3 regions of the Burkholderia sp. JP2-270 genome follow, and region 1 is predicted to be linked to each of the others. Evidence: riboswitches for the same ligand, from Rfam matches in the RefSeq annotation. Region 1 holds a riboswitch; each other region holds the start of a gene.
What was found. Region 1 has a riboswitch for cobalamin ahead of cobG (precorrin-3B synthase). Riboswitches for the same ligand answer to the same signal wherever they lie in the genome.

Region 1 (4,275 bases):
GGCCGCCGGGCTTCAGCGACGACCAGCACGCGTCGAGTACGCCAGGCGCCGTCGCACCGCCGCCGATGAAAATCGCGTCCGGCGCGGCGAGTCCGGCGAGCGCATCGGGCGCGCGCCCCGCGACGAGCTGCAGGCCCGGCACGCCGAGCGCGTCACGGTTGTGCTCGATGTAGCGCTGCCGCTCCGCATGCGCTTCGATCGCGATCGCCTGGCATGACGGATGCGCGCGCATCCATTCGATGCCGATCGAACCGCTGCCGGCGCCGACGTCCCACAGCAGCTCGCCGGGTGCGGGCGCGAGGCGCCCGAGCGTCATCGCGCGCAGGTCGCGTTTGGTCAGCTGGCCGTCGTGGCGGTATGCATCGTCTGGCAGGCCGGGCGTGAGCGCGCGGCGCGGCGCGTCGGGGCCGGCCTGGCAGTCGAGCGCGACGAGATTGAGCGCGGCCGTTTCGTCGACGTTCCAGTCCTGCGCAAGGCCGTCGACACGCCGCTCGAGCGGGCCGCCCAGATGTTCGAATACGCTGATGCGCGTCGGCCCGAAGCCGCGCGCGGCGAGTTCGGCCGCGACGGCGGCCGGCGTGCGGCCGTCGGCACTCAGCACGAACAGGCGCCGGCCCGGCAGCAGGTGGCGCGCGAGCGTCGCGAGCGGACGCCCGACGAGCGATACCGCGCCGATGTCCTGCAGCGCCCAGCCGAGGCGCGCGGCCGCAAGCGACAGCGACGACGGCGCGGGCAGCACGCGCCATTCGTCGGGGGAAAGCCGGCGCGCGAGCGTCGCGCCGACGCCGAACAGCATCGGGTCGCCGCTCGCGAGCACGCAGACGGGCGACGGGCGGCGCGCAAGCACGCCCGCGACGTCGAACGGCGACGGCCACGTTTCGCGCGCGGCCGGCAGCCGCGCGGGCAGCATGTCGAGATGCCGCTGCGCGCCGACGACGAGCGTCGCGTCGAGCAGCGCGCGCCGCGCGCTGCGTCCGAGCCCCGCGTAACCGTCGTCGCCGATGCCCACTACCGTCAGCCACGCCGTCATGCACCCTTCCCCATCGTTCGATTCCATCGTGTCGCCGCGCGGCCGAAAAAGGGCCGGCGCAGCCGTCCGCATTGCGAAAGACGGCATGGTACCGTGTTCCATCCCGCGTTTCACCTGCCGACCCGCCGGCGCCGGGCCAACCTCCGCTTCGTCCGCCGAGAACGGCTTTCCGGTCGCGAACCGCGGTCGAAATCGGGTATCCTACGGCCGTTCGTTCGCCGGTGCCCTTCGGGGCCGAAGAGGGAACACAGGGCGCGCCGCGCGCCGCTGTGGCTGCCCCCGCAACTGTAGACAGCGAGCCGATCTCCCCCCTCACGCCACTGGTTCGACCGGGAAGGCCGGGAGCCGGCGCCGACCTGTCAGCCAGGAGACCTGCCGGCCAGAAAGTGCGTGCGTGCCAGTCGGCGTCGGGCGGGGTGTACCGATGCGTTGGCGCGCGGCGCGACACTGTTCCGATACCCCGTTGAGTTCCGCCCCCGATTCGATTCCTGCGTCGCCCGTCGTGCGCCCGTCGGCCTGCCCGGGGCTCGTGCGCGTCGTCGCGGCTGCCGACGGCGGGCTGTGCCGGATCAAGCTGCCGGGCGGCCGGCTCGATGCGCGCCAGGCGCGCGCGATCGCCGCCGCCGCGCGCGCATACGGCTCCGGCGCGATCGACGCGACCAATCGCGCAAATCTCCAGCTACGCGGCATTCGCGACGGCGGGGCCGACGCGCTGACGCGCGCGTTGCTCGACGCGGGGCTCGGCCCGCGCGCCGTTGCCACCGCAGACTCGACCGCCGATGCGGCCGCGCTGGCCGCGAGCGACGACGTCCGCAACGTGATGCTCAGCCCGCTCGCCGGGCATGACCCCGCCGCGCTCGTCGACAGCCGCGCGCTCGTCGTTCCGCTGCTCGACATGCTGGCAAGCGAACCGCGCCGCGGCGAGCTGTCGCCGAAATTCTCGATCCAGCTTGACGGCGGCGAATCGATCGCGGCGCTCGATCATCCGCACGACATCTGGCTCGCCGCATGGCGCCGCGACGACGGCGCGGTGCGCATCGCGGCCGGGCTGGCCGGCTGCCCGCCGGTCGCGCACGACGATCCGCCTGCTTCGGTCGATGTGTCGCCCGACCAGAGCGTCGCGCTCGTGCGCGCACTGCTGCTCGCGTTCCTCGATCTCGCGCCGGCCGACGTCACGCGGATGCGTGCGCTGCTCTCGACGTGCGGCGAACGCGCGTTGCTCGAACATGCGCGGCACTACCTGCCCTTCCCGCTCACGGCCGATCCAGCGCTCGCCGGCTGGCAGCGCATGCGATCCGATTCCGCACTGCGTTTCGGTGCGCGTCCGTCGCTCGACGCGGCGCGCTGCAGCGTCGGCGCGCAATTCGCGCTCGGGCGGCTCGACGCGACGCAACTGGAACGGCTCGCCGCATTGGCCGAAACCGACGGCGACGGCACGCTGTCGATGACGCCGTGGCAAGGCATGTTCATCCACGGCGTGTCGCATGCACGCGCACCGGCCACGCTCGATGCGCTCGCAACGCTCGGCTTCGTCTGCGCATCGTCGGACCCGCTTGCGACGCTCGTCGCGTGCACCGGCAGCGCGGGCTGCGCGAAAGCGCACGCCGACACGAAACGCGACGCGCTCGCGCTCGCCGCACGCATCGGCCATCCGGTCGACGTGCACCTGACCGGCTGCGAGCGCCACTGCGCGCTGCCGCATCCCGCGGCGCACACGCTGGTCGCGGTGGCGCCCGCGCACTACGACCTCTACCGGCGCGACGCCGCCGCGGGCCTCGGCGCCCCGCTCGCGCGCCATCTGACGATTGACCAGGCCGCGGCCCGACTGACGGACGCGCGGCATAGCCAGGACACCACCGATGCTTGACTACATTCGCGACGGGCAGGAAATCTACCGCCAGTCGTTCGCGACGATCCGCGCCGAGGCCGACCTGTCGCAGGTTCCTCCCGACCTCGAGAAACTCGCGGTGCGCGTGATTCACGCGTGCGGGATGGTCGACGTCGTCTACGACCTGCGCTTCTCGGCCGGCGCCGGCACCGCGGGCCGTACGGCGCTCGCGGCCGGCGCGCCGATCCTGTGCGACGCGAAGATGGTTGCCGAAGGCATCACGCGCGCACGGCTGCCGGCCGGCAACCCCGTGATCTGTACGCTCGGCGAGCCGGAGGTGCCCGACCTCGCGCGCCATCTCGGCAACACGCGCTCGGCTGCCGCGCTCGAACTGTGGCGCCCGCATCTGGCGGGCAGCATCGTCGTGATCGGCAACGCGCCGACCGCGCTGTTCCACCTGCTCGACATGATCGACGCCGGCGCGCCGCGCCCCGCGCTGATCCTCGGGTTCCCGGTCGGCTTCATCGGCGCGGCCGAATCGAAGGCGATGCTCGACGCCGACAGCCGCGGCGTACCGTACGTCGCGCTGCTCGGCCGGCGCGGCGGCAGCGCAATGGCGGCCGCCGCGGTCAACGCGCTCGCGACGGAGGTCGAATGACGACCGCGCGCGGACGCCTGTTCGGGGTCGGCGTCGGCCCCGGCGACCCCGAACTGATGACGATCAAGGCGCTGCGCGTGCTGCAGGCCGCGCCCGTGGTCGCCTATTTCGTCGCGAAGGGCAAGAAAGGCAATGCGTACGGCATCGTCGAAGCGCACCTGCTCGACACGCAGACGCAACTGCCGCTCGTCTATCCGGTGACGACCGAAGCGCTGCCGCCGCCGCTTTGCTACGAGACGGTGATCGCCGACTTCTACGATACGGCCGCCGAAATCGTCGCGGCGCACCTCGACGCGGGCCGCGACGTCGCGGTGATCTGCGAAGGCGACCCGTTCTTCTACGGCTCGTACATGTACCTGCACGACCGCCTCGCACCGCGCTACGACACCGAGGTCATCCCGGGCGTGTGCGCGATGCTCGGCGGCACGGCCGTGCTCGGCCAGCCGCTCGTCTATCGCAACCAGAGCCTGTCGGTGCTGTCGGGCGTGCTGCCCGAACACGAGCTGCGCGCGCGGCTCGCGCAGGCCGACGCGGCCGTGGTGATGAAGCTCGGCCGCAATTTCGACAAGGTGCGGCGCGTGCTCGACGAACTCGGGCTCGCGAAGCGTGCGCTGTACGTCGAGCGCGCGACGATGGCGAGCCAGCGCATCGTGCCGCTCGACGAAGTCGACCCGATGGCGTCGCCGTACTTCTCGCTGCTCGTCGTGCCGGGGGAAAAATGGCAAGGATGACGACCCCGCCCGCGATCGTGATTCTCGG
Region 2 (4,275 bases), on a different replicon from region 1:
TGTACGGCCGGCAGCACGGCGGGCGTCAGCTCGCGACGCTGCACGTAGTGCTCGACGTCGGCGCGCGGGTTCGCGGACGGCGCGACGCCGCTCGTGTATTTCCCGAACGTCGCGGCGGCCTGGTTCGCGACCGCAACGAAGGTCTGCGATTCGGCGGGCGTAACGGCCTTGTTCAGCGCATACGCGGTCGGCACCGTGCCGATCAGGATCAGCATGATGAGGCCCATTCCTTTCTGCCCGTCGTTCGAACCGTGCGCGAACGACACGCCCGTGCAGGTGAGGATCAGCAGGCAGCGAATCCAGAACGGCGGCGGCTGGTCCTTCGGCGGCTCCTTGTACAGCTCGGGAATCCGCACGATGGCCTTCAGCACGAGCAGCAGCAGCGACGCGCACAGGAAACCGACGATCGGCGAGAGCAGCAGCGACTTGCCGACGCCGAGCGCCTGGCCCCAGTCGACGCCGCTCGTGCCCGACGGCCCGTGCATCAACTGGTTCATCAGCCCGACGCCGATGATCGAGCCGATCAGCGTATGCGAGCTCGACGAAGGCAACCCGAAATACCAGGTCGCGAGGTTCCAGACGATTGCGGCGATCAGCAGCGCGAACACCATCGCGAAGCCCGCGCCGCTGCCGACCTGCAGGATCAGTTCGACAGGCAACAACTGCAGGATGCCGAACGCGACGGCGCCGCTCGAAACCATCACGCCGAGGAAGTTCCACATGCCGGACCAGATCACCGCGACGTTCGGTGTCAGCGAGTGCGTATAGATCACGGTGGCGACCGCGTTCGCGGTGTCGTGGAAACCGTTGACGAATTCGAAGCCGAGCGCGATCAGCAGCGCGGCGCCGAGCATCAGGTACGGGAACAGCGATCCTTCGCGGACTGGCGACAGATCGTCGATCAGGTGCGTGGCGATATAGACGGCGCCGATCGCGAGCACCAGCAGGAAGAAGGCATAGCCGACCTGCCGGTTGCGCTCGACGGAGCCGCGATTGTTCGCGGCGGACGAAGCAGGTTGATTCATGACGGCATCTCGTGAGGGAACCGCGTCCGATCCTAGCTGCGGCCAGCAGTCAGTTTGATGACAATCGGGATGACGAACGGTATGTCTTACGGCGACGTAAGGTGAATGTCGGCGCGCGACCGAGATGCGACACGTCGGCCCGTATCGCGGCCCAGATAGTGAACACGACACGGCAGGGACTTACGCATCGGTGTCGCGCCGATCGTCGTTCGTCATCAATGCCCAGCCGTGCGGTGATGCAACGAAGGTCATGCACGACAGCGGCGCGACGTCGATGCGGGTTGCAGCGTCGGGATTCATCCGCAGTACGTGTGCGACGGCCGCGCGAACGATCGCCGCGTGGGTGACCGCGACGATGTCGCGGCCAGGCGGCAGCGCGTTCAACCATGCGCCGACGCGGCGAGCGGCGGCTTCGAACGACTCTCCGCGATGCGGTGACGCGGATGGATCGGCGATCCATGCACCCAGTTCGTCCGGCAGGTCGCGTGCGAGGTCGTGCAGCCGCTTGCCGCGCCAGTTTCCGTAGTCGATGTCGCGCAGCGCGTCATCGACGTCGGCATGCAGCCCGAGCGCATCGGCGGTCTGCCGCGCGCAGCGTGCGGGGCTGCACAGCACGAGCGAGCCGGCGACGCCTGCCCACCGGTCGCGCAGCGCAGCGGCGTTCGCGAGCCCGTGAGCGTCGAGCGGATCGTCGTCGGGAAACGCGCCGGTGCGCATTGCCCGGGTCGATGCGTGTGCGATCAGGCGCAGCGAGGCATGCATGTTGATGTCGGTTTTCGAAAGGGGCCGGGGCGGTTGTGCGGTCGTCCGCAGACCTTCACTTCAATACGCGGACGTTCGCGCGTACAATTCGCCCGATACGAAACGCGGAAGCCGGTGCAATCCCGGCGCGGTCGCGCCACTGTAACCGGGGAATCCCGATCCCGGAAGCCAGACCTGCCTTCGTACCCATCCAACATTTGTCGGGGCGCGATTCCCCTGAGGTGCATCCATGAGCGAAGCAGTGCTGAAGCCGGTTGCCGTGCCGGCACCCATCCCCGTCCGTGAACTGTTGCCGTGGGCCGTGTTCGTCGGCCTGATCCTGCTGCTCGCACTCTATTTCGTCGGCGCGGAACAAGGCGCGACGTCGCTCGTGCCGGGCATGTACGTGCATGAATTCGTCCACGACGGCCGCCATCTGCTCGGCTTTCCCTGCCACTGACGCGGAGTACACGATGGTCGGAAAGCTGCTCATGCGCGGGATGCTCTCAGGCATCGCCGCGGGCCTCCTCACGTTCGGTTTCGCGAAAATCGTCGGCGAACCGCAAGTCGATCAGGCGATTTCCTTTGAAGAAAAGCTCGAGGCCGCCAAAGGCGACGTGCCGGAGCACGAGCACGAACTGGTCAGCCGCGACACGCAGGCCGGCCTCGGCCTGTTGACGGGTGTCGTGACCTACGGCGCGGCATTCGGCGGGCTGTTCTCGCTGGTCTTTGCGTATGCATACGGGCGAGGCGGCCGTCTCCCGGCACGGCCGCTGGCCGCGTGGCTTGCGCTGGCGGCGTTCGTCGCGCTCGTGATCGTGCCGAACATCAAGTACCCGGCCAATCCGCCGTCGGTCGGCGATCCCGACACGATCGGCTATCGCACGGGCCTGTTCTTCCTGATGATCGCGATCTCGATTGCGACGATGGCGTTCTCGGTCAGCGTGCGCCGCCATCTGCTGGCGAAGCTCGGCCAATGGAATGCGTCGATCGTCGCGGGGCTCGTGTTCATCGCGATCATCGCGGCCGTGCAGGTCGGGCTGCCGTCGATCGACGAAGTGCCGGCCGCGTTCCCGGCCGCCGTGCTGTGGAAGTTCCGCGTCGCGGCCATCGGCATGCAGGCGATCATGTGGACGACGATCGGCCTGCTGTTCGGCGCATGGGTAGAGCGCGGCGAACGCATCGGCATGCGCGCCGCCTGACACGTATCGCGACGGGGCACGCCTAGCGCAGCATGCGCGGCGCGTTCCACGTCGATTCGCGCGCAAGCGCGACGAACGCGGCCAGATAGTCGATCGATGCATCTGCTTCGCGGATGCCGAGGAAGATCTGCTTCGCGATCCCCTGCTTGCCGAGCTTGACCGGCACGACCGGCATCCGGTCCGCGTATTCGTCGGCGAGCCATCTCGGCAGCGCGGCCATGCCGCGCCCGCTCGCGACCATCTGCAGCATGATGTCGGTCGTCTCGATCGACTTGTGCCGCCTCGGCACGATGCCGGCCGGCGTCAGGAACTGGTTGTAGATGTCGAGCCGGTCGGTTTCGACCGGGTACGTGATCAGGATCTCGTCGGTCAGTTGCTCGGGAGTCACGTAGTCGGCGTTCGCGAACCGGTGTGAGTCGGCGACCACCAGCACCTGCTCGTAGTCGAACACGGGATCGAAGCGCAGGCCCGGCTTGTTCAGCGGATCGGGCGTGACGAGCACGTCGATGTCATAGCCAAACAGCGCACCGATGCCGCCGAACTGGAAGCGCTGCTTCACGTCCACGTCGACGTCGGGCCAGCGCGACAGATACGGCGACACGACCTTCAGCAGCCACTGGTAGCACGGGTGGCACTCCATCCCGATGCGCAGCGTGCCGCGCTCGCCCTTCGCGTACTGCCTCATCCGCTCCTCGGCGAGCTCGAACTGCGGCAGCAGCCGGTTCGCGAGCTTCAGCAGATAGTGCCCGCCCTGCGTGAGCCGCAGGCCGCGTCCTTCCCGATCCCAGATCGGCGTGCCGAGCTGCTGCTCGATTTTCCGGACGGTGTGGCTGAGCGCCGATTGCGTGAGATGCAACGCATTGGCGGCCGCGGTCAGCGAGCCCTGGCGCTCGACTTCACGAATGACGACGAGATGGAATCGTTCCAGCATGGATATCGCTTATCTAACAGATGCATGAACAAATTTAATGGATGAATGAAATAATGCCATTTTATTTCATGGTTTGAAATCCCTATCATGGCTGCCGGATCTTCTATTTCATCTGGACGGCAGCTTCATGGTCAGGACACACAACCTCGGTTTTCCGCGCATCGGCGCGAAGCGCGAACTCAAGTTCGGTCTCGAACGCTACTGGAAGGGCGAATCGTCGCGCGACGAGCTGAAGGCGCTTGGCGCCGGGCTGCGCCAGCGCCATTGGCACGACCAGCGCGATCTCGATCTCGCGCCGATCGGCGATTTCGCGTTCTACGACCAGGTGCTCGACATGAGCTTCACGCTCGGCAACCTGCCCAAGCGCGTGCAGGGC
Region 3 (4,275 bases), 1.1 Mb from region 1:
AGCGACAGCAGCAGCGTGACGAGCGCGCCCCACCCTGCCGCGATCACGACACCAGTGAGCAGCAGCCGCGGCGACGCGTCGCGCGAATCGCCGCGCCACAGCTCGCGGCGCGCGAGACCGAGCACGAGCGCGACCGATACGAGCGCGCCGGCGAACGCCGACGCATCGACGAGCCACCACGCACCGCCCGCGATCATCGCGACCAGCGCGAACCCGGCCGCGCCACCGGACACGCCGAGCACATACGGTTCCGCGAGCGGGTTGCGCAGCAGCACCTGCAGCAGCGCGCCGGCAAGCGCGAGCAGCGCACCGCACGCGAAGCCCGCGAGCGCGCGCGGCAGGCGCAGCGTGCGGACGATGTCGGCGAACAGCGCGTCGCCGCCATGCGGCACGAGCGACGCGAGCGCCTGCCACGGCGACATCGGCACGCTGCCGATCGACAGCGACACGACGAACAGCAACGCGACCACGGCGGCCAGCGCGGCCCAGATCGCGGCGGCGCGCGCGGCGCTCATGCCGCGCACGGGGCTGCGCATGACGCGCGGCGCATCCGCTTACTGCTGCTGCCAGCCGAGCGTGACATAGGCGCCGCGCTTCGGCGTGTTGTAGGCATATGCAAGCTCGTAGTCCTTGTCGAGCAGGTTGTCGATACGCGCGCTGACATACCACGACTTCGTGATGTTGTAGCGCGCGGACAGGTTGACGATCCCGTAGCCGCCGAGCCGCCCGCCGCCCGGATCGTTGCGCGCGCCGCTCACGAGCCATTCGCCGCCGACGCGCCACGCGCCGAACGCGCGGTTCACGGCCATCGACGCGAAACGCCGCGCGCGGCGGTCGAGATCCTGATTCTGCGTTTCGTCGACCGGGTTCTGCAACGTGGCGGCAACCCGTACGTCGGTCGCGCCGACATGCCCCTGCCACGACCCTTCGAGCCCCTGCACCTTCGCGCTGCCGACGTTCTGCGCAATATAGTAGAAACCGCTCCCGTCGGGCCGATAGTTGATCAGGTTCGCATAGCGCGTCTGGAACGCGGTGAGCCGCATCACGCCCACCGCATCGGACGCGTACTGCAACGCGGCCTCGATCGAATGGCTGCGCTCCGGCTGGATCGACGGATTGCCGGCCATCGGGTAATAGAGGTCGTTGAAGCTCGGCGCGCGGAACGCGTCCGAATAGCTCGCGGTCACCTTCCAGCGATCGGTCAGTTCGAGGCCGTAGCCGAGATAGTAGGAATTGGCGCCGCCGAAGTCCGAGTACTGGTCGCGGCGCAGGTTCGCCTGGAACTGCTGGCGGCCGAAGCGCCCCGAATAGCCGACCCAGCCGGAATTCACGTGACGCTGCGGCGCGGAATACGCATTCGACATGAATTGCTGGTCGAGCCGCTCGTAGCCGGCCTGGATCAGATGATCCGGCGCGATCCGGAAGTCGTTCTGCCACGTGTACTGGCGGTTGTCGGTATTGAAGTGATCGGTATAGACGCCGTTCAGCGCCGACTGGCTGCGATCGTTGCCGGTCGACACGCTCACGCGAGCGGTCCACCAGTCGGTCAGCTTGCCGTTCGTGAACGCACGCACCTGCTGCACGCGCGAATAGAGGTTGTTCAGGTCGGTCGGCACGCCCCACGCATTGTCGTAGCTGTTGTTGCCGTTCGACTGGAAGTAGCTGATGCCCGCATCCCAGCGGTCGTTGAAGCGGTGGCGCAGCGCCGCGGTGATGCTCTCGTTCAGGTAGCCGTTCGCATTCGGGTTCGCGTTCGGCTTCTTCGCCGGGTCGAGCGCGGAAAAACCGTTGTCCTTGTCGCGTGCGATCGACACGCTGAACGTCGTCTTTCCGTCGCCGTCGAGCCGCCCCGATACGCCGGCCTGCTGCGTCTGAGTGCCGTAGCTGCCGACGCCGACCGCGAAGTTGAAGCGCGGCGGATGATTGCCGCCGTCCTTCGTGAACACCTGCACGACGCCGCCGATCGCGCCCGAGCCGTACAGCGACGACACGTTGCCGTTCACGATCTCGACGCGCTCGATCTGGTCGAGCGGCAGCTGGCTCAGTTGCGCGGCACCGAGACTCGCGGAATCGACCCGCACGCCATCGATCAGCACGAGCGACTGCGTCGACTCCGCGCCGCGCAGAAACATCGTCGTGCTCGCGCCGGGGCCGCCGTTGCGCACGATCTGCGCGCCGGGTGCGAACGCGAGCAGGGTCGGCAGGTCGGCGCCCGGATGCGCGGCGATATCCTGCGCGTCGAATACGGTGGTTTGCGGAATCGTGTCGGCCAGCGCCTGCGGCGCGCGCTGCGCGGTGACGACGACCGGTTCGAGCATGGTCGCAGCGCCAGGCCGGGCCGCGGACACGGCCGACGTTGTCGCGGGTACGGCGGGCGCCGCGGCATCGGCATTCGCCGCGGTCTGCGCGGCGGCGGCAAGCGGCAGTCCGCAGAGCGCGCCGAGCGCCGTGCGGACGATTGGGGTCAGCATGAAGATAAATCCCGTGAAGCACTGCGCGCCCCGCCTCCCCGCAGGCCGCGCGTCACGAAGCCCATGCGGGCTCCCCGCCTCGGCCGGTATCCGGGCTGGCGGCGTACCGGCTCGCCTTCCCGCGCGATGACGCGCAGTGGCCCGCGCCCGCGTGCGACACCTGCACGCGGAACGCGCCCGAGCCGGCCTGCGTCACAGGACGCGGCCGCTTACCGTTGCGGGGGCAGCGCAGGTTGGCGGCCTCCCGGCGGAGCCCGCTCCCTGCTTCCCGTTTAACCGCGCGTTCCACGCGCGAGCACCGAGGCGGCGCCAGTTTAGGAGCCGCTCGCGCGAGCGTCAAGGAAGCGTCCGGACACGCACGTGGCGCGCCTATTCGCGGCAAGAAGCGGGGGTGTTACGACTGGAAACGTTACAGATGTCGGATTGCGCGTTATTCCGCGCTAAAATGCTGGGTCTTTAGAGGACGCAGCAAATGCTCAACGAACTCGAAACCCTATCTCAAAATATTGGCCGTCTGATTTCGCTGAACAAGCGCTATCACTCGGAACGGCTCGCGCTCGAGGAGCAGGTCGCGCAATTGCGCGCGGAAGCGGACACGGTCCGCGCGGAACTCGCGCAGCTGCGCGATGAACGCAATGCGCTCGCAGCCGAGCGCGACACGCTGTCGGCGAAGATCGACGACGCGCAGGTGAAACTGAACGCGATTCTCGAAAAGCTGCCGCGCTCGAAAAGCGCGGAGCAAGCCGACAACCAGCTCGACCTGCTGGATGCGCAGGCGCGTACGGGTGGCGATGACGCGGCCAGCCACGGAGAACATGCATGAGCACCAAGCAGATCGAAGTCTCGATTCTCGGTCAGGCCTATCGTCTCGCCTGTTCGGCCGAGACCGAAGCGGCGCTGCTCGAGGCGGTCGCGCGCGTGGACGCCGAAATGTCGAAAATCCGCTCGAACAGCTCGGTACGCGGCACCGATCGCATCGCGGTGATGGCGGCACTGTCGCTCGCATCGGAATTGCTGCGGCTGCAAACGAGCGTGCGGCACGGTGAAGCATTTCCGGCGGAGGAAATCCGTCGTACAATGCACCAGATGAACGAACAGCTCGGCGCGGTGCTCGCACAGCACGAGACGCAGTAACGTTTCAATCGATGCGTCGATTCTCCTTGATCTCGGCGATCAACGGTGGTCAAATTGGCGCATCGAAACACAGTTCAGTCAGCTTCCCTGCCTGGTTCGCCAAGGTCATATATTCCTTGAACCAATGCCATGTGCACGGTTGCGGAAATTTGTAGCACGGGCGCGCGCGTCACTCTGTCTGATGTACCCGAAGTGCTGCTAACTGCGACCAATTCTGAACCTCAGGTTCAGGATGCCGGCCTAGCGGCCAAGGCGGGGGCCTATCCAACGGCATCGGGCGAGTCCCGGTGCCGTTTTCTTTTTCAGGGTCTGTTTGCACGCAGAACGCGCATGCCAACAGACCATCATGCCTCCTGCTGCGTCGATCACGATCCATGCAATACTGGCTGATGAAGTCCGAACCGGACGAAGCAAGCATCGACGATCTCGCCAACGCACCGCAGCGCTCGCTGCCGTGGACCGGCGTGCGCAATTATCAGGCGCGCAATTTCATGCGCGACACGATGAAGATCGGCGACGGCGTGCTGTTCTATCACTCGAGCTGCCCCGAGCCGGGCATCGCTGGCCTCGCCGAAGTATCGTCGACGCCCTACCCCGATCCCACGCAGTTCGATCCGAGCAGCCCCTATTACGACCCGAAGTCGACGCAGGAAGCGCCGCGCTGGCTCCT

Region 2: another riboswitch for cobalamin. It lies ahead of DM992_RS24075 (CbtB-domain containing protein); the one in region 1 lies ahead of cobG (precorrin-3B synthase).
Region 3: another riboswitch for cobalamin. It lies ahead of DM992_RS07835 (TonB-dependent receptor); the one in region 1 lies ahead of cobG (precorrin-3B synthase).

What each region holds. Positions count from the first base shown of each region.
Region 1 is NZ_CP029824.1:2,690,956-2,695,230, forward strand. It holds gene cbiE (precorrin-6y C5,15-methyltransferase (decarboxylating) subunit CbiE) at 1-1,030, opposite strand, end outside; cobalamin riboswitch at 1,233-1,425, shown strand; gene cobG (precorrin-3B synthase) at 1,533-2,897, shown strand; gene DM992_RS12755 (precorrin-8X methylmutase) at 2,890-3,516, shown strand; gene DM992_RS12760 (precorrin-2 C(20)-methyltransferase) at 3,513-4,247, shown strand; gene cobJ (precorrin-3B C(17)-methyltransferase) at 4,244-4,275, shown strand, end outside.
Region 2 is NZ_CP029825.1:1,378,316-1,382,590, reverse strand. It holds gene DM992_RS24085 (inorganic phosphate transporter) at 1-1,025, opposite strand, end outside; gene DM992_RS24080 (histidine phosphatase family protein) at 1,206-1,793, opposite strand; cobalamin riboswitch at 1,842-1,984, shown strand; gene DM992_RS24075 (CbtB-domain containing protein) at 2,017-2,226, shown strand; gene DM992_RS24070 (CbtA family protein) at 2,240-2,968, shown strand; gene DM992_RS24065 (LysR family transcriptional regulator) at 2,991-3,899, opposite strand; gene metE (5-methyltetrahydropteroyltriglutamate--homocysteine S-methyltransferase) at 4,027-4,275, shown strand, end outside.
Region 3 is NZ_CP029824.1:1,637,601-1,641,875, reverse strand. It holds gene DM992_RS07840 (iron ABC transporter permease) at 1-536, opposite strand, end outside; gene DM992_RS07835 (TonB-dependent receptor) at 555-2,471, opposite strand; cobalamin riboswitch at 2,535-2,789, opposite strand; gene DM992_RS07830 (ATPase) at 2,944-3,294, shown strand; gene DM992_RS07825 (cell division protein ZapA) at 3,291-3,605, shown strand; RNA gene ssrS (6S RNA) at 3,687-3,868, shown strand; gene DM992_RS07815 (EVE domain-containing protein) at 3,980-4,275, shown strand, end outside.